DNA from 4 places in the Mesorhizobium sp. M1066 genome. Region 2 is predicted to be linked to each of the others. Evidence: predicted binding sites of a transcription regulator. Region 2 holds the regulator's gene; each other region holds the start of a gene.

Region 1 (4,178 bases), 310 kb from region 2:
TGCGGCAAGTGCATCGCCTGCCGGCACGGCAAGCCCAATTGCTGCGTCAGGATCGAGGTCTTGGGCGTGCATCGAGACGGCGCCATGTGCGAACGGATTCTGGTGCCGGCACAAAATCTCTATCCCGCCAACGGCCTTTCGCTGGCCGACGCCGCCGCAGTCGAGTTCCTGGCCATCGGCGCGCATGCAGTGCGGCGCGCCCGCGCCGACCCCGGCGCCCGCACGCTGGTCATCGGCGCTGGCCCGATCGGGCTCGGCACCGCCATCTTCGCCCGCATCGCCGGGCTCGACGTGACGCTGCTCGACATGAGCAGTGAAAGGCTCGCCTTGGCCGCAAATGAGCTTGGTTTCCAGACCCTCGACGGGTCGCGCGGCGCGGTGCCCGATCTGGTCAAGGGAGCGACATCAGGCGAAGGCTTCGATGTCGTCTTCGACGCCACCGGCAACACCCAATCGGTGCAGTCGGCTTTCGCCCATGTCGCGCATGGCGGAACGCTGGTGCTGGTCTCCGTCGTCAAGGACGACATCAGCTTTTCCGATCCGGAATTCCACAAGCGCGAGATGACGCTGATCGGCAGCCGCAACGCGCTGCGCGCCGACTTCGATCACGTCGCCGCCTCGATCCGCAACGGCGCCGTGCCCCTGGCCAAGCTCGTCACACACCGCACCACACTCGCCGGCACGCCGCGCGATCTCGCCCGCTGGGCACACGAGAAATCCGGCCTGATCAAGGCTGTGATCGAGGTCGGATAGAGGCGCCTGTTCGACACGAATTCGGAGATCGTTGAGCGCCCAACTTGGTAGATCTGATGCTTTGGCGACTAGCCGCAACATCCATCGCTTCGTCATCCTATGGCGGAGCGAGGAGCGAAGCGACGCGGCACAGACCATAGGATCCATGCCGTGACCTGAGAGCGTTGCTTCGGTGCAGAATTCTGCGCCGCTGCGCTCTTCGCCCGAGATCGCGGCATGGATCCTTGGGTCTCCGCGACGGAGCTGCGCTCCTGCTTCGCCCAAGGATGACGACGTTAGCTACAGCGCCGACAGCTTCAGCTCCACCCGCTCGGCCGGGAAGCGCGACTCGGAAAACTGGATCGGCTGGCCGTCCGGCGTGACGTTGACGGCAACCGTGACCAGCACGATGGCGCCCGGCAGCAGGTCGAGGTCGGCAAGGTCCGCCGCATCGGCATGGCGCGCCGACAGCACGGTCGATTGCCGGAGATAGTCGTCGATGCCGAAACGCGCCAGCGATGCGGTGATCGAGCCGGTTTGCGCCATCGCGGCATCGATGCCGGCAAAGCGCCGGGCCTCGAACCAGCCGGCAGCACGCGACACCGGCCGTCCGTCGGCTTCGCCGCGCGTTTCCAACCGGATCACATCGGCTCCCCTGGCAAGGCCAAGGCCCTCGGCAACGCGCTGGCTGGCCGGCTCGATCGACGAGGCGAGCAGGACGATGTGCCGTTCCGTCGTTTGCCCTTGCAGCCCTGTCGAAAAGCGTGTGCGCGCGCCGATCGGATAGGACAGCCGCTTGCGCGACAGTACGAAGGTGCCGCGCCCCTGCTCGGCCCGCAGCACGCCTTCCCTTACAAGGGCCGATATGGCGCTGCGCACCGTGTGACGGTTGACGCCATAGCGTTCTGCCAGCGCCACCTCCGGCGGCAACGCTGCATTCTCCGTGAAATCGCCGATGGCGATCGCATGCAGGATCTTGTCGGCGATCTGCCGCCACAGCGAAACGCCACTGCGCCGCTCGATGCTGTCCGCTGCCAGCCGCCCGACTATCATTGCCCCAACCTTCCAGCGCCCAGTCTTATATCGCTGTCATCCACCCGTCATGGACACGCGTTAGATAATAGGTATAATTTGTATAGTTGTCTATATCAATAGACAAATTGACAAAGAGGAATGCTGCTGATGCGAGGACAGGAAGCCCGCGACCAGGCCGAGCGCAAGGCCGCCATGGCGACACTGGCGCAATCCAGCGGCGATGACATCGTCCGGCTCTGGAATGAAGCCGGATTGCCTTCGGAAGCAGAACTGCTGCGCGGCCCCGAGACCGGGCTGGTCACCGTGCGCGGCCGCATCGGCGGCGGCGGCGCGCCCTTCAACGTCGGCGAGGCGACCGTCACCCGCGCCACCGTCCGGCTGCCCTCCGGGCAGGTCGGACATTGCTATGCGCTTGGCCGCGACAAGCAGAAGGCGAAGCTGGCGGCCATCGCCGACGCGCTGTGGCAGGACCCTGCCCGCCGCAATGAAGTCGAGACCGGACTGATAGCGCCCCTGCGGTCGGCTCTGACCGCAGCGCATGAAAAACGCCGCGCCGAGACGGCGGCAACGAAGGTGGATTTCTTCACCATGGTTCGCGGAGAAGACTGATGGACATTGCAGCGCAATCGATAGAGGGCGGTTTCGCCGATCCGGTCTTCAATGCCCAGACGGTGTTCCGCGCCGTCATGGACGCAATGGCGCGGCCAGGCAGCGTGCAGCCGCTGCCGGCCTTCGCCCGCCCGCCGGCGCCGCTCTCGGCGGCCGCCGGCGCCATCGCACTGGCGCTGTGCGATAACGACACCCCGCTCTGGCTCGACCAGACCCTGCAAGCTTCCACCGCGATCAGACCCTGGCTTGGGTTCCACACCGGCGCGCCATTGGCCAACACACCGGCCGATGCGCATTTCGCCTTCATCGCGGCCCCGGCCGAGATGATGTCGCTCGATGGTTTTTCGCAGGGCACCCAGGACTATCCCGACCGTTCGACCACGCTGATCCTGCAAGTCGGCGATCTCGTGTCCGGCACGCCGCTGTTGCTCGAAGGTCCCGGCATCGAAACCAGCGCCACGATCGCGCCGGCACAGATGCCGCGCCATTTCGTCGAGCAGTGGAAGCAGAATAACCAGCGCTTTCCGCGCGGCGTCGACATCATACTCGCCACATCAGATGGCATTGCCTGCCTGCCGCGCACGACGCGCATCAAGACAATGGAGGCGTAAAAAATGTATGTCGCGGTAAAAGGTGGCGAAGCCGCAATCGCCAACGCCCACAGCCTGCTTGCCGACCGCCGACGCGGCGACCGTTCGGTGCCGGCCCTTCGCCTCGACCAGATCGTCGAGCAGCTGGCGCTCGGCGTGGATCGGGTGATGAGCGAAGGCTCGCTCTACGACCGTGAGTTGGCGGCACTCGCAATCGTCCAGGCGCGCGGCGACCTGATCGAGGCGATCTTCCTGGTGCGCGCCTATCGCACCACGCTGCCGCGCTTCGGCTACACCAGGCCCATCGACACCGCCGGAATGCTGGTCGAGCGGCGCGTGTCGGCGACCTATAAGGACCTGCCCGGCGGCCAATTGCTCGGGCCCACATTCGACTACACCCACCGGCTGCTCGATCCCGAGCTTGCCGCCGGCGCCGACGTCGCCCAGCCCTTGCTGCGCGAGACGGAAGCGCAAGCCATGCCGCGCGTCTCGGCGATCCTCGCCCGCGAAGGCTTGATCGAACCGGACGGCGACATGCCGCAGGACCATGTCCCCGGCGACATCACCCGCGAGCCGCTGGAATTCCCGATGGCGCGCGACATCCGCCTGCAGGCGCTGTCACGCGGCGACGAGGGATTCCTGCTGGCGCTCGGCTATTCCACCCAGCGCGGCTATGCCCGCAACCATCCCTTCGTCGGCGAGATCCGCATCGGCGAGGTCGAGCTTGAGCTCGACGTGCCCGAACTGCCCTTCGCTGTCCCGCTCGGCACTGTCCGCGTCACCGAATGCCAGATGGTCAACCAGTTCAAAGGCTCAGCCAAGGCGCCGCCGCAGTTCACCCGCGGCTACGGCCTGGTCTTCGGCCAGAGCGAGCGCAAGGCGATGGCGATGGCGCTTTGCGACCGGGCGCTGCGCGCCTCCGAACTCGGCGAGGATGTCGTCGCCGCCGCGCAGGACGAGGAGTTCGTCATTTCGCATTCCGACAACGTCCAGGCGACCGGCTTCGTCGAACATCTGAAGCTGCCGCACTATGTCGACTTCCAGGCCGAACTCGACCTCGTGCGCCGCATGCGCGCCGAATACGACGCCCGCGAAAACCCGGCGAAGGTCGAAGAGAAGCGGGAGGCCGCAGAGTGACCCAAGGCCTTTCCCACATGACCTTCATCGTCCGCGACCTCGAGCGGATGACCGAGATCCTCGAGAGCGTGTTCG
Region 2 (4,178 bases):
GGCAATGCCGCCCACCGCGAGATTGGCCAGCATATACATAGGATCGTGCATGTCGGCCGGCGTCGCTGCTTGAGCGACCTTTACACCATCATAGGTCCAGACAAGCTCATCCTTCGTCCAGAGCAGGCCATAGGTGTGGAAACCGTCGGTATCCGCAACGTTCACCGTTGACGAAACCTTCGTGTGCGCTCCCGTCTCATTGGAATGCGCCGTCATGTAGAGCGTGTTCGGGTCCTGGCCACGCGTTTCGACAACGTCCAGCTCCGGCGGCCACGATCCGTCCTCCGGAAGCAGCCAGAACGCCGGCCAGGCTCCGGCTGTTTCAGGGAGATCCGCCCGCATTTCGAAATAGCCGTAGGTTTGCGAGAAGGTGTCGTGGGTCGTCAGGATCCCCGAGGTGTATTCGTAGTTGTTGATCAGAGGCTTGATGTCCTCCGGCGCCTGCGCGGCGGTGATGGTGAGGACGCCGTTCTCAACGCTGAACGGATGGACCGAACTCGTTGGGCCATAATTGGCGTCGATATACCACTGCAACTCACCATTGCTGCTCAACGTGCTGCCGTTCGGCGCTCCCCACCAGAAATTGGAATTCCAGGTGCCGTCCTGCCCGTCCCGAAGGCTCAGCGTGTTGAAATCGTCGGAGAAGGACAGCGTCATTGCGGACTTGTCGATCGGAAGTTCGAACTGGGTGGGCTGCAGCTTGTCGATGGTCGTATTCTTGAACACCAGGATCTCGTCGGATCCGAGGTTCAGCATCACGTTCGATTCCACCTGGACCATCTGTGAACGGACGGCATCGAACGAAGTGAAGTCGTAGCCGTCAAGCCGGACCGCATCGGTCGCACCGAAGTCGAAGATAAGATCGCTTCCATTACCTTTGGAGATGGCGAAAGTATCGGCGCCATCGCCGCCGATCAGGACATCATTTCCCTTGCCGCCATCCAGCGTCTGGTGACCCGACCCGCCCTTGATGATGTTGTCCACCGCATTTCCGAACGCAAATCGGTTGGTGCCGGTAACGACGAGGTTCTCGAAATTGTCGGGGAGCTTGTAGCTCATCCATGTGTCGATCGTGTCGATCCCTGCCCCAGGATCCTCGACCACCTTATTGTTGGTGGAATAGAGATGATAGTAGTCGTCGCCGGCGCCACCGTAGATCGTGACATTGACGCCGGTGTCTCCCCAGAAGGAGTCGTTGCCGGAGGTGCCATGCAGTTCCGGTCCAGACCCGGTGGCCGAGAACCAATGAGTGGAAGCGCTGGTGTAGGCAAGAGGGATGCCCTTGGCGTTTAAGACCGTGCTCATCAGAAATCCTTCCTCATGGCGTCCGACCTGGTCAAAGGTCCGGCGACAGCTTTCAAAGCAACGTTGCAAAGAACGAGATCGTTCCACGGAATCGTCATTAGATCCGAGATCGCATTGAACAATCGAAAGACGAGCAATGAATAGATAGGAAAGGATTCGCAGCTTGAGGTAATTTATTAAAATTGTATATTTATGCAGAATACGCGTCATTCGACGAACGTATATCTAAATTAACTCAAATTCATTCTGGTCGGAGTCTGCGGGAAAGATGACGACGTATCAAGTAATTCGCCGTGCTTCCTGGCCAGCCGGGGCCCAATAGAGAGTTTGGGAGATCGGGAAACGCGAGAAGCTGCCTGTCGCTTTGGCCCAAATGCAGTCATTCGAAACCTGATGAGGATGACCGCTCCTGGCGTCACGTGCTCGCTCCCCATCGATGAGACGAGTGCAACATTCCACCGGCTGTTGGCGACCGCGTGCTAATCGAGTTTTCCCGATCTATCGGGACGGAACAGCCACCTAGTCTTCCCTGATCGCGTAGCCCGCCCCGCGGATCGTGCGGATGACATCAGGCATGCGGCCGTTGTTGACCGCCTTGCGCAACCGCCCGACATGTACGTCGACCGTGCGCTCATCGATGTAGATCGTTTCGCCCCAGACATTGTCGAGCAGCTGGCTGCGCGAGAACACGCGGCCTGGATGGCGCATCATGAATTCGAGCAGGCGGAATTCCGTCGGCCCAAGCCGGATCTCGCTCTTCTTGCGATAGACACGGTGCGACTCGCGATCGAGCACGATGTCGCCGACCTTGAGCACGCTGGACAGCACTTCCGGCTTGGCCCGGCGCAGCAGCGCCTTGACCCTGGCCATGAACTCCGGCGTCGAGAAAGGCTTGACCAGATAGTCGTCGGCACCGGTCGACAGGCCGCGCACGCGGTCGCTTTCCTCGCCTCGCGCGGTCAGCATGATGATCGGCAGCCGCTCGGTCTCGGGACGCATTCGCAGGCGCCGGCATAGTTCGATACCGGAAACCGCGGGCACCATCCAGTCGAGCACCAGAAGGTCGGGAACGTTCTCCTGCAGTCGGATCTCGGCCTCGTCGCCGCGCGTCACCACCTCGACCTGGTAGCCTTCGGATTCGAGGTTGTAGCGGAGCAGCACGCCTAGCGGCTCCTCATCCTCCACCACCATGATGCGTGGTGCGATCATCGGCTGGTCACCCCTGTTATGCCGCTGGCGCGGACATTGCCGTCTCGTCCTGCTTCGGACGATTGGCTGGCAACTGCGTGCCGGTCAAAACATAATAGGCATTCTCGGCGATGTTGGTCACGTGATCGCCGATCCGCTCGAGGTTCTTGGCGCAGAACAACAAGTGCGTGCACGCCGTGATGTTGCGGGGATCTTCCATCATGTAGGTCAGCAGCTCGCGGAACACCGAGGTGTATTTGACGTCGATGCGTTCGTCATTGTTTCTGAGCGTGGCAAGCGCTGCCGCGTCAGCGGCGGCATACTCGTCGACGACCCCCTGCACCTGGATCAGCACCAGCTGCGCCATCGCGTCGATCGAATGCGAAAGGTCGTGTGGCGTAACGCTCAGCCCGACAGTGCCGACGCGCTTGGCGATGTTCTTGGCCAGGTCACCGATGCGCTCGAGGTCGCCGGCCATGCGGATCGAACCGACCACCGCACGCAGATCGTTGGCCATTGGCTGGCGCTTGGCGATCAGCGTGATGGCGCGATCGTCCAGCTCGCGCTGGCGTGCATCCATGATGGCATCGTCGGAAACCACGCGCTGCGCCAGCGCATTGTCCGAATTGAGCAAAGCCTTGGTCGAGCCACTGACCATCGAACGGGCGAGATCGCCCATGTCGCGGATCAGTTGGCTGATCTGCTCCAGATCCTCATCGAAAGATGCGACGGTATGTTCACCCATGATCTTCGTCCCTCGTATGCCTGAGCTCAGCCGAACCGGCCGGTGATGTAGTCCTGGGTGCGTTTGTCGTCGGGGGTGGTGAACATCTTGTCGGTGGCGCCCTCCTCGACCAAATAGCCTAGATGGAACATCGCGGTGCGCTGCGACACGCGTGCTGCCTGCTGCATCGAATGGGTGACGATGACGATCGTATAGTTCTGACGCAGTTCGTCGATCAGTTCCTCGACGCGAGCAGTGGCGATCGGGTCGAGCGCCGAACACGGTTCGTCCATCAGGATCACCTCGGGTGACACGGCGATGGCGCGTGCAATGCACAGACGCTGCTGCTGGCCACCGGAAAGACCCGTGCCAGGTTCCTGCAAACGGTCCTTCACCTCGTTCCAGATCGCCGCCTTTTTCAAGCTCGACTCGACGATCTGATCCATGTCGGCCTTGCGCTTGGCCAATCCGTGGATGCGCGGCCCATAGGCGACGTTCTCGTAGATCGACTTGGGGAACGGATTGGGTTTCTGAAACACCATGCCGACGCGCGCCCTGAGTTCGACGACATCGATGTTCTTGTCGTAAATGTCTTCTTCGTCGAGCGTGATCTTGCCGGTTACCCGTGCTGAATCGATGGTGTCGTTCATGCGGTTGAGGCAGCGCAGGAAGGTGGACTTGCCGCAGCCGGAGGGGCCGATCAGCGCCGTCACCTGATTCAGGCGGACGTCGAGATTGACGTCGAACAGCGCCTGCTTCTCGCCATAGAACACGCCGACCTTGTCGCCGCGCATTTTGATCACTTCGTTCGACTTCATCTTGTCGCCCACTGCGTTTTCAAGGGACTGTTCGGTCATGATGTTCATACCAAAATGCCTTTTTTCTACCAGCGCCGCTCGAACCGACGCCGAAGCACGATCGCGGTGATGTTCATGGCCATGAGGAAGACGAGCAGGATGAT
Region 3 (4,178 bases), 300 kb from region 2:
CACCCACGACCTTGCCGTGGCGCGGCTGTTGTCGCAGCGCATGATGGTGATGAAGGACGGCCGCGTCGTTGAAAGCGGTCTCACCGACCGCGTGCTCGATGACCCGCGTGCGCCTTACACGCAATTGCTTGTTTCCTCGATTCTGCAGGTTTGACGATGGCGCCAAGGCACCCCCCTCTGGCCTGCAAACGAATAACCATTGGAGCACCTTCTGATGCCAACCCCCCTCGTTGTCTCCGACGTTGCCAAAAGCTTCACCATGCATCTGCGTGACGGCATCAAACTGCCTGTTGTCGCCGGTGTCTCGTTCTCGATCAGGGCTGGCGAATGCACCGTGCTCGGCGGCCCGTCCGGTGCCGGCAAGAGTTCGATCCTGAAGATGCTCTACGGCAACTACGCCGTCGACGAAGGCCAGATCATCGTCACGCACGATGATGGGCTGATCGACCTCGCCACCGCCAGCCCGCGCACCGTGCTTGCTGTGCGCCGGCAAACGATCGGCTATGTCAGCCAGTTCCTGCGCACCGTGCCGCGCGTCTCGGCGCTCGACGTCGTCGCCGAGCCGCTGGTCGAGCGTGGCGAGGATCGCGAGATTGCCCGCGGCAAGGCACGCGCCTTGCTGGCGCAGCTCAACCTGCCGGAGAAACTCTGGGCTTTGCCGCCGGCGACCTTCTCCGGCGGCGAGCAGCAGCGCGTCAACATCGCGCGCGGCTTCATCACCGAGCACCCGATCCTGCTGCTCGACGAGCCGACCGCCTCGCTCGATGCCAGGAACCGCGATGTCGTGATCGAACTCATCGCCGCCAAGAAGGCGGCTGATGTCGCCTTGCTTGGCATCTTCCATGACCACGATGTGCGCGACGCAGTTGCCGACCGCATCATCGACGTCACCGCTTTCGCTCCCGGAAAAATCGCCGCATGACCAGGAAGTTGTCCGAGACGCCGCTGGTCCACCCGACGGCGGATGTTCAGAATTCGACGCTGGGCCGCTGGACCGAGATCGCCGACCGCAGCCGGGTTTCTGAAAGCGAACTTGGCGACTATTCCTACATGATGCAGGACTGCTCAGTCTGGTGTGCGACGATCGGCAAGTTCGCCAACATCGCGGCCAGCGTTCGCATCAACGCCACCAACCACCCGACCTGGCGGCCGACGCTGCATCACTTCACCTATCGCGCCTCGGACTATTGGGACGATGCCGAGCACGAGAGCGAATTCTTCGCCCAACGCCGCGCCAAGCGGGTCACCATCGGCCACGATACCTGGCTCGGTCACGGCTCGACCATCCTGCCCGGCGTCACCGTCGGCGATGGCGCCGCGGTCGGCGCCGGAGCCGTCGTCTCGAAGGATGTCGCGCCCTACACCATCGTCGGCGGTGTGCCGGCCAAACCGATCCGCGAGCGCTTCGATCGCCGCACCGCCGGGCGCTATCAGGCGCTTGCCTGGTGGGACTGGGACCATGCAAGGCTGCGCGCCGCGTTGGATGATTTTCGTTCGCTTGAGGCCGAGGCTTTTCTGGAAAAATACGGCGGATAAGCCATCACATTTCGTCATGGGCGAACCTGTTCATATCCCTGACACACCACCGGCGCAGGATGCGGCTTGGCGTAATGCGCTGGCCGTGCCGTTCGGCTACCGGCATCCCGATTACGACGCCTACGTCCTCCACACCACCTTCGCCTACCAGATCCAGCATCTTGCGGATGATCGGGCCGCCGCATGGCTGGGGCCTGTTCGATGATTGCCTGGCACTTTTTGAACAGCAGGCTCCCGTAGTCGAAATCAAGCCGCCCCCTTCTGCAGCTTCAGGGACATGGAGCACTTCGAGGAAACTGCTGGTCCTGGGCCTGCCGTAGACTCCGGCCTGTGGAGCGTAACAAAACTGACATCACCGCGACACGGCAGGTTCATATGGCTGCGCTAGGCGAGAGCCTGACGATCAATGGTCCGGACTGGAACCTGCCCCATGTCAGCAAGCTCTGCCACGCTCGAAATCCGCGGTGTCAGCCGACGATTTGGCAAGAACACCGCCGTCAGCGACATCAACATCGCGATCCCGCAGGGTCAGATGGTCGGCGTCATCGGCCGTTCGGGCGCCGGCAAATCGACCCTTCTGCGCATGATCAACCGTCTCATCGATCCCAGCCAGGGGTCGATTTTTTTTGACGGCGCCGAGGTTTCCCAATTGCGCGGCTCGCCGCTGCGGCGCTGGCAGCGTGACTGCGCCATGATCTTCCAGCAGTTCAACCTGGTGCCGCGCCTCGACGTGCTGACCAACGTGCTGCTCGGCAAGCTGAACCACCGTTCGACCATCACCAACCTGTTCGGCATGTTCTCGCGCGCCGAATGCGCCGAGGCGGTCGCGGCACTCGAGCGGCTCGACATCGCCCGCACCGCGCTGCAGCCCGCAGGCACCTTGTCGGGCGGCCAGCAGCAGCGCGTCGCCATTGCCCGCGCCATGATGCAGCAGCCCAAAGTGATCCTCGCCGACGAGCCGATCGCCTCGCTCGACCCGCTCAACGCCAAGGTGGTGATGGATTCGCTGCAGGACATCAATCTGCGCGACGGCATCACCGTCGTCACCAATCTTCACACGCTGGACACCGCCCGCACCTACTGCAATCGCATCATCGGCATGGCCGCCGGCAAGGTCGTCTTCGACGGCCCGCCGGAAGAACTCAACCGCGAGGCCGTGCGCCTCGTCTACGGCGCCGACAGCAATGGCCAGGAAATCTCCGAGGCCATCACCTCGACCAGCGTTGCCTTCAGCCGAAAAATCGCCGCATCCGCCGGACCGCTCGAACCCGCATTCCCGGGATATTGAGTCCATGATCCCGAAAAGTGGAATCCGGTTTTCGGGCAAGATCATGGACAAACAAGAGAGCGGCCTGGATCGACAGCCCGCGTCAAGGGCACCTGTCAAAATCGAGAACGCTGCCGGCGCGGGGCCGGAACCTACAGGAGAGATTACAGATGTTCAGGAAGATGGTTTTCAGCGCCGTTTCGGTGCTCGCCATGGCGACCAGCATGGCCCATGCCGCCGACATGAAGGAATTTCGCGTCGGCATCCTCGGCGGCGAAAACGAAACCGACCGGCTGCGCAACTACCAGTGCCTCGCCGACCATCTGAAGGCCGAATTCGGCTTCGAAAAGGTTTCGCTGTTCCCCGCCGCCGACTATGACGGCGTCATCCAGGGCCTGCTTGGCGGCACGCTCGACTTCGCCGAACTCGGCGCTTCCGGCTACGCCAGCATCGCTCTCAAGGACCCGAAGGCGGTCACCCCGATCCTCACCACCCAGCAGACCGACGGCGCCACCGGCTACTATTCGATCGGTCTGGCGCTGAAATCCTCCGGCATCACCGATATCAAGTCGGCCAAGGGCAAGAAGCTCGGCTACGCCGATCCGGATTCGACCTCCGGCTATCTGATCCCGCTGACCCAGATCCCGAAGGACACCGGCGCTTCGAACGAAACCTTCTTCGCTTCGACCCAGTTCAACGGCGGCCACGAGAACAATGTTCTGGCCGTGCGCGACGGCAAGGTCGATGTGGCGGTGGACGATTCCTCCGGTATCGGCGACTTCAAGGACGGCTACACCTCGGGCACCTTCCACAAGGAAGTCGCCAAGGGCGCCGTCGACCCCAACGACTTCGTCGAAGTCTGGCGCTCGGGCCTGATCCCGAACGGCCCGCTGGTCGTGCGCACCGCGCTCGGCGACGAAATGACCGCCAAGCTCGCCGACTTCTTCACGCAGTTGCCGAAGAAGGACAAGGCTTGCTTCGAAGGCGTCGAAGGCGGCGACTTTACCGGCTACGTCCCGGTTAAGGCGGACTTCTACGACGTCATCGTCGAAGCCCGTAAGGCAGCCATTGGCGGCTAACGGCGAAATCAGGAAGGGCGGCGTCGAGAAAACGCCGCCCTTCTTGCATGTCCGATCATGACCCTTTCCGTGACAGCCCCTTCCGGCGCCACTCACCAGATGGCCGACGCCTGGCGTCGCCAGACGTCCTTGCGCCGGCTCTACACCGCCATCGGTGTCGGCCTTCTCATCGTCGCGCTCGGCAGCACCATGTGGTTCGCCGACGAAGCCAATGCCGGGCATTTCTTCGACCGGTTGCCGCATTTGCTGGACTTCCTGAGCTGGCTCGTCCCCAAGGACTGGAACGATGTCTGGCG
Region 4 (4,178 bases), 370 kb from region 2:
CAACACCGTGGTCCAGGTCGTGCAGCCGGGCTATTCGATCGGCGACCGCGTGCTGCGCCCGGCCATGGTCGGCGTCGCCAAGGGCGGGCCAAAGTTCGCCGCCGCTGAAGCACCGGTTGAGCCGGGGCCGGTGAACGAACAGGCTGAGAAAGATGCGTGAGGCAAGGAATAGGCAGTAGGCAGTAGGCAGTAGGGAAACTAGGGCAGTCGTATCAATCGCGCGGCTTCGTGCTATTCCTACTGCCTAATCCCTAGCTCCTACTGCCTTAGCCCCATGAACCCTATCGCGCTTCTCGACTATGCCGGTGTCGCCGTCTTCGCGGCGACCGGGGCGCTTGCGGCTTCGCGTAAGCAGCTCGACATCATCGGCTTTCTGTTCCTGGCCAGCGTCACCGGGATAGGCGGCGGCACGCTTCGCGACGTTATCCTCAACCTGCCGGTTTTCTGGGTCGCGAACTCCGGCTATGTGCTGGTCTGCGCCGCGGTTGCGGTGCTGGTCTTCTTCAGCGCGCATCGTGTCGAATCGCGCTGGAAATGGCTGCTCTGGCTCGACGCCGTCGGGCTCGCCGCCTTTTCGGTGATGGGCGCGGCCAAGGGGCTTGCGATTACCGGCTCGCCGGTCGTGTCCGTCATCACCGGCGTGCTCACCGCCACTTTCGGCGGCATTTTGCGTGATCTCCTTGCCGGCGAGCCATCGGTGCTGCTCAGGCCCGAAATCTACGTCACGGCGGCCCTTGCGGGTGCCGGCCTTTACACGCTTGGCGATCTTGCCGGCCTGCCGCCGCTCGCCTCGGACCTTGCCGGCTTTGCGGCGGCGTTCCTCGTGCGCGGCGGTGCGCTCAAATTCGGCTGGTCGTTTCCGTCCTACAAAAGCCGACCCGGCAGGCGGCCGGAAGATATTCCGTGAAGAGAGGGAATAGGGAATAGGGAATAATTAGTAGTCACAGGAGGTTAATCGTGGCGTCTTCACTACTGACTACTGACTACTGACTACTGACTACTGACTACTGACTACTGACTACTGACTACTGACTACTACTGCCTACTCACTCACGCCGCGAAGCGCTGGGCTTCGCCGCCATAATAGTTGACGTAGCGTGCGCCGATCTCCTTGACCGGCATCACGACGAACACATCGACCGTCGAGAATTCGCGATCGATGACGCAACCATCGCCGATGCGGGCACCGACGCGCAGATAGCCCTTGACCAAAGGCGGCATCGCGGCGATCGCCGCCTTGGCATTGACGGCCTCGATCGGCATCAGATCCATCGAGCAATAGCGCCCGGACACCGCGCGCACGTCCCAGGCCGAATTCGTCCGGCAGTGGTGGGCGAGGTAGGTGAGCGCCTCGGCATGCGCCGCCGGCACGGTGCCGTGAAAGGACGCGCAGCCGGTCATCACACCGATTTCGTAATGATTGATGTAAGCCCAGATACCTTGCCACAACGCCTCGATGGTGCGCTTCGAGCGGTATTCCGGCAACACGCAGGAGCGGCCGAGTTCAAGGAAACGCTGGCCGGGGTGACGGGCAATGAGCTTGGTCAGCTCGAATTCACCTTCGGAATAGAAGCCACCGGCCGTGGCCGCGATTTCTTGCCGCAGCAGCCGATATGTGCCGACGATGCGGCGATGTTCGGGACCGGAAAGCGTGGTGTCCAAAACCAGCAGATGGTCGCAGAGCGGATCGAACCGATCGGCGTCCCGGCGGTCATGGGCCTGGAACAGGTCCTTCCTGGCGCCAAGTTCGTCGTAGAACACCCGGTAGCGCACTTCCTGCGCGGCCGCGATCTCGGCCTCGTTGCGAGCGAGCCGCACTTCAAGATTGCCTATACGGCCCAGCGCAGCGCCCTTTATGACGGAATCGACGTTACGTCCGGCAAGCAAGGCGCTGCTGGCGTTCGGCCGAGTGTCACATTCCGGCATAACTGTATGCACGAGTGATTCTCCTTCGAGCCATCCCTCTTGGCACGGGGATACGGTGTAGGTGCAACAGGATTGTGACAGTACCGTGATACGACGTCATGGGCAATACTTCGTCGGCTGGCGAATACGATCAACCGGCTACGTTTAAGTGATCGCCCGTGCCGAATGGCGGTGGAAAGCTCAGGCCGCGACGACCTGCCCCTCGACGGCATTGACCAGCGCCTCGGGGTCGAGCGGCTTGGTGACAAAGCCGCTGGCGCCATGAGCCAACACCGCATGGCGGGTCTTTTCCTGGCTGTCGGCCGACAGCACCATGATCGGCACCGGCCGCACGGCACTTTCTTCCTCATGGCGGCGGATGGCGGCGATCGCGTCCAGCCCGTCCATCACCGGCATGTGCAGATCCATCAAGACCACGTCGAAGCGGTCCTTGTGCGCGGCGCCGGTGACAGCCTCGACGGCGGCCTTGCCGTTGCCGACCACCTTGACGCGATGCCCGGCCTTCAGCAGCGTGGCGCGGGCCAGCATGGCGTTGATGTCATTGTCCTCGGCGATCAGCACCGACAGGCCGCGCTGGCGGTTGCCGACGGTGCGCAGCGTCAGCGCGCCGCGCCTTTCCGGCTGCGGCGGGCCGAGGCTCGGAGCATGGCTGCTCAACAGCACACGCAGAAGTGTTCCGCCACGCACCGGTCTGGCCAGGAAGGTTGCGTAGCCGCTGGCGCGGAACTCGCCAAGCATGCCGCGATCGGTCGGCGCGATCAGCGTGATCGCCTCACAGTCGGAGAAACCGCTCTGGCGCAGGCGCTTGAGCAGCCTTCCGTCGCCTTCTTCCATCGCTGCATCGACCAGGATCGCATCGCAGCCGGCGGCGAAAGGCGCGGCCTGTGCGGGAGTGGTGGCGATGTCGACCGCGCCGCCATTGGCGCGGATGGTGCGGGCGATTGCGTCGGCCTCGACGGCGTTCTTCGACAGGATCACCGCGCGTCTGCCCGAGAGAGCATTCTGATGGCCCTGCGGCGCTTCGGTGGCCGCTATCGCAGGGATTTCGAAGACGAATTCGGATCCCTGGCCGAGCCGGCTGGATACCGAGATCGTGCCGCCCATGGCGGCCACCAGGCGTCTGGAGATGGCAAGGCCGAGGCCGGCCCCGCCATGTGTGCGTGTCGACGTGCCGTCGGCCTGCTCGAACTCCTCGAAGATGCGCTCCAAGTCGGCATCACGCAGGCCCGGACCGGTATCGGCTATGGTGAAGCATATGCGGTCGCTGGTTTCGGTGCGTGCGCGTGCTATGCTCACCAGCACGCCGCCGCTGTCGGTGAACTTGATGGCGTTGCCGATGAGGTTGAGAAGCACCTGCCTGACCTTGCCCGGATCGGCGGTGATCAATTGCGGCACGTCGGGTTCGACATGGCAACCCAGCCCGATATCCTTGGCGAAGGCGCGCGCTGCCAGCAATTCGATGATGTTGTCGGCGATCTCGCGCACCGACATCGGCTGCGGCTCGGGGTCGAAACGCCCGGCTTCGATCTTGGAATAGTCGAGAAGATCCTCGATCAGGGCAAGCAATGCGCTGGCCGAGGTCGAGACGGCGCCGACATAGGTCTGCTGCTCCGGCGACAGGCTGGTGTCGGCCAGCAACCTGGCCATGCCCATGATGCCGTTCATCGGGGTGCGGATTTCATGGCTGACGGTGGCGAGGAAGCGCGATTTGGCCTGGCTGGCATATTCGGCACGTTCGCGTGCGGTGATCAGCGAGGATTCGGCGCGCTTGCGGGCGGTGATGTCGCGGGCGATGGCGCGGTGCGAAACCGCGCCGCTGTCCTTGTCGCGCACCGACAGTTCGATCCAGGAGAACCAGCGCTGCCCGCTCGGCGTGCTGATAGAGACATCGGTGGAACTCAGACACTCATGGTCGGAAAAGGCGGCATCGGGAACCATGCCGACCTCGATGCCGAGTTCTGCCAGGGTCTTGCCGGCAAGGTCGCGCTGGTCGATCTCGACGAGATCGGCGAAGACCTTGTTGGCATAGACGATGTAGCCATCGCGGTCGCGATGGATGACGAGATCGCCAAGCGCGTCGATCAGGCCGCGAAAGCGCTCGTCGCTCTCCTGCATCTCCCACATGCGGTCGGCCAGCGTCTCGATCTCGGCTCGGCTGCGGGCGGTGGTTTCGTCAAGAAGGGCAGAGGTGCGATGTTCGCTCCGCCTGGCGCGCAGATGCAGGGCAAGACCGGCAAGACCGGTTGCCAGCA

The links. Region 2 encodes PhoB, which activates phosphate uptake and scavenging genes when phosphate is short. Its sites were predicted from a motif close to TGTCATNNANCTGTCAT; they were not measured.
Region 1: phnF (phosphonate metabolism transcriptional regulator PhnF) is a predicted target of PhoB. The motif match lies at 1,820-1,836, and genes of this name have one in related genera.
Region 3: phnC (phosphonate ABC transporter ATP-binding protein) is a predicted target of PhoB. The motif match lies at 1,873-1,889, and genes of this name have one in related genera.
Region 4: olsB (l-ornithine N(alpha)-acyltransferase) is a predicted target of PhoB. The motif match lies at 1,990-2,006, and genes of this name have one in related genera.

The regions. Positions count from the first base shown of each region.
Region 1 covers NZ_JAMYMR010000002.1:214,450-218,627, forward strand. The annotation lists gene NKH52_RS04040 (zinc-binding alcohol dehydrogenase family protein) at 1-753, shown strand, start outside; gene phnF (phosphonate metabolism transcriptional regulator PhnF) at 1,033-1,782, opposite strand; gene phnG (phosphonate C-P lyase system protein PhnG) at 1,915-2,376, shown strand; gene phnH (phosphonate C-P lyase system protein PhnH) at 2,376-2,987, shown strand; gene NKH52_RS04060 (carbon-phosphorus lyase complex subunit) at 2,991-4,103, shown strand; gene fosX (FosX/FosE/FosI family fosfomycin resistance hydrolase) at 4,121-4,178, shown strand, end outside.
Region 2 covers NZ_JAMYMR010000002.1:522,994-527,171, forward strand. The annotation lists gene eglC (endo-1,3-1,4-beta-glycanase EglC) at 1-1,305, opposite strand, end outside; gene phoB (phosphate regulon transcriptional regulator PhoB) at 1,825-2,514, opposite strand; gene phoU (phosphate signaling complex protein PhoU) at 2,531-3,238, opposite strand; gene pstB (phosphate ABC transporter ATP-binding protein PstB) at 3,265-4,083, opposite strand; gene pstA (phosphate ABC transporter permease PstA) at 4,101-4,178, opposite strand, start outside.
Region 3 covers NZ_JAMYMR010000002.1:220,553-224,730, forward strand. The annotation lists gene phnK (phosphonate C-P lyase system protein PhnK) at 1-154, shown strand, start outside; gene phnL (phosphonate C-P lyase system protein PhnL) at 215-922, shown strand; gene NKH52_RS04085 (DapH/DapD/GlmU-related protein) at 919-1,536, shown strand; gene NKH52_RS04090 (hypothetical protein) at 1,553-1,741, shown strand; gene phnC (phosphonate ABC transporter ATP-binding protein) at 1,967-2,824, shown strand; gene phnD (phosphonate ABC transporter substrate-binding protein) at 2,974-3,882, shown strand; gene phnE (phosphonate ABC transporter, permease protein PhnE) at 3,940-4,178, shown strand, end outside.
Region 4 covers NZ_JAMYMR010000002.1:154,845-159,022, reverse strand. The annotation lists gene grpE (nucleotide exchange factor GrpE) at 1-160, shown strand, start outside; gene NKH52_RS03785 (trimeric intracellular cation channel family protein) at 275-907, shown strand; gene olsB (l-ornithine N(alpha)-acyltransferase) at 1,051-1,926, opposite strand; gene NKH52_RS03775 (response regulator) at 2,107-4,178, opposite strand, start outside.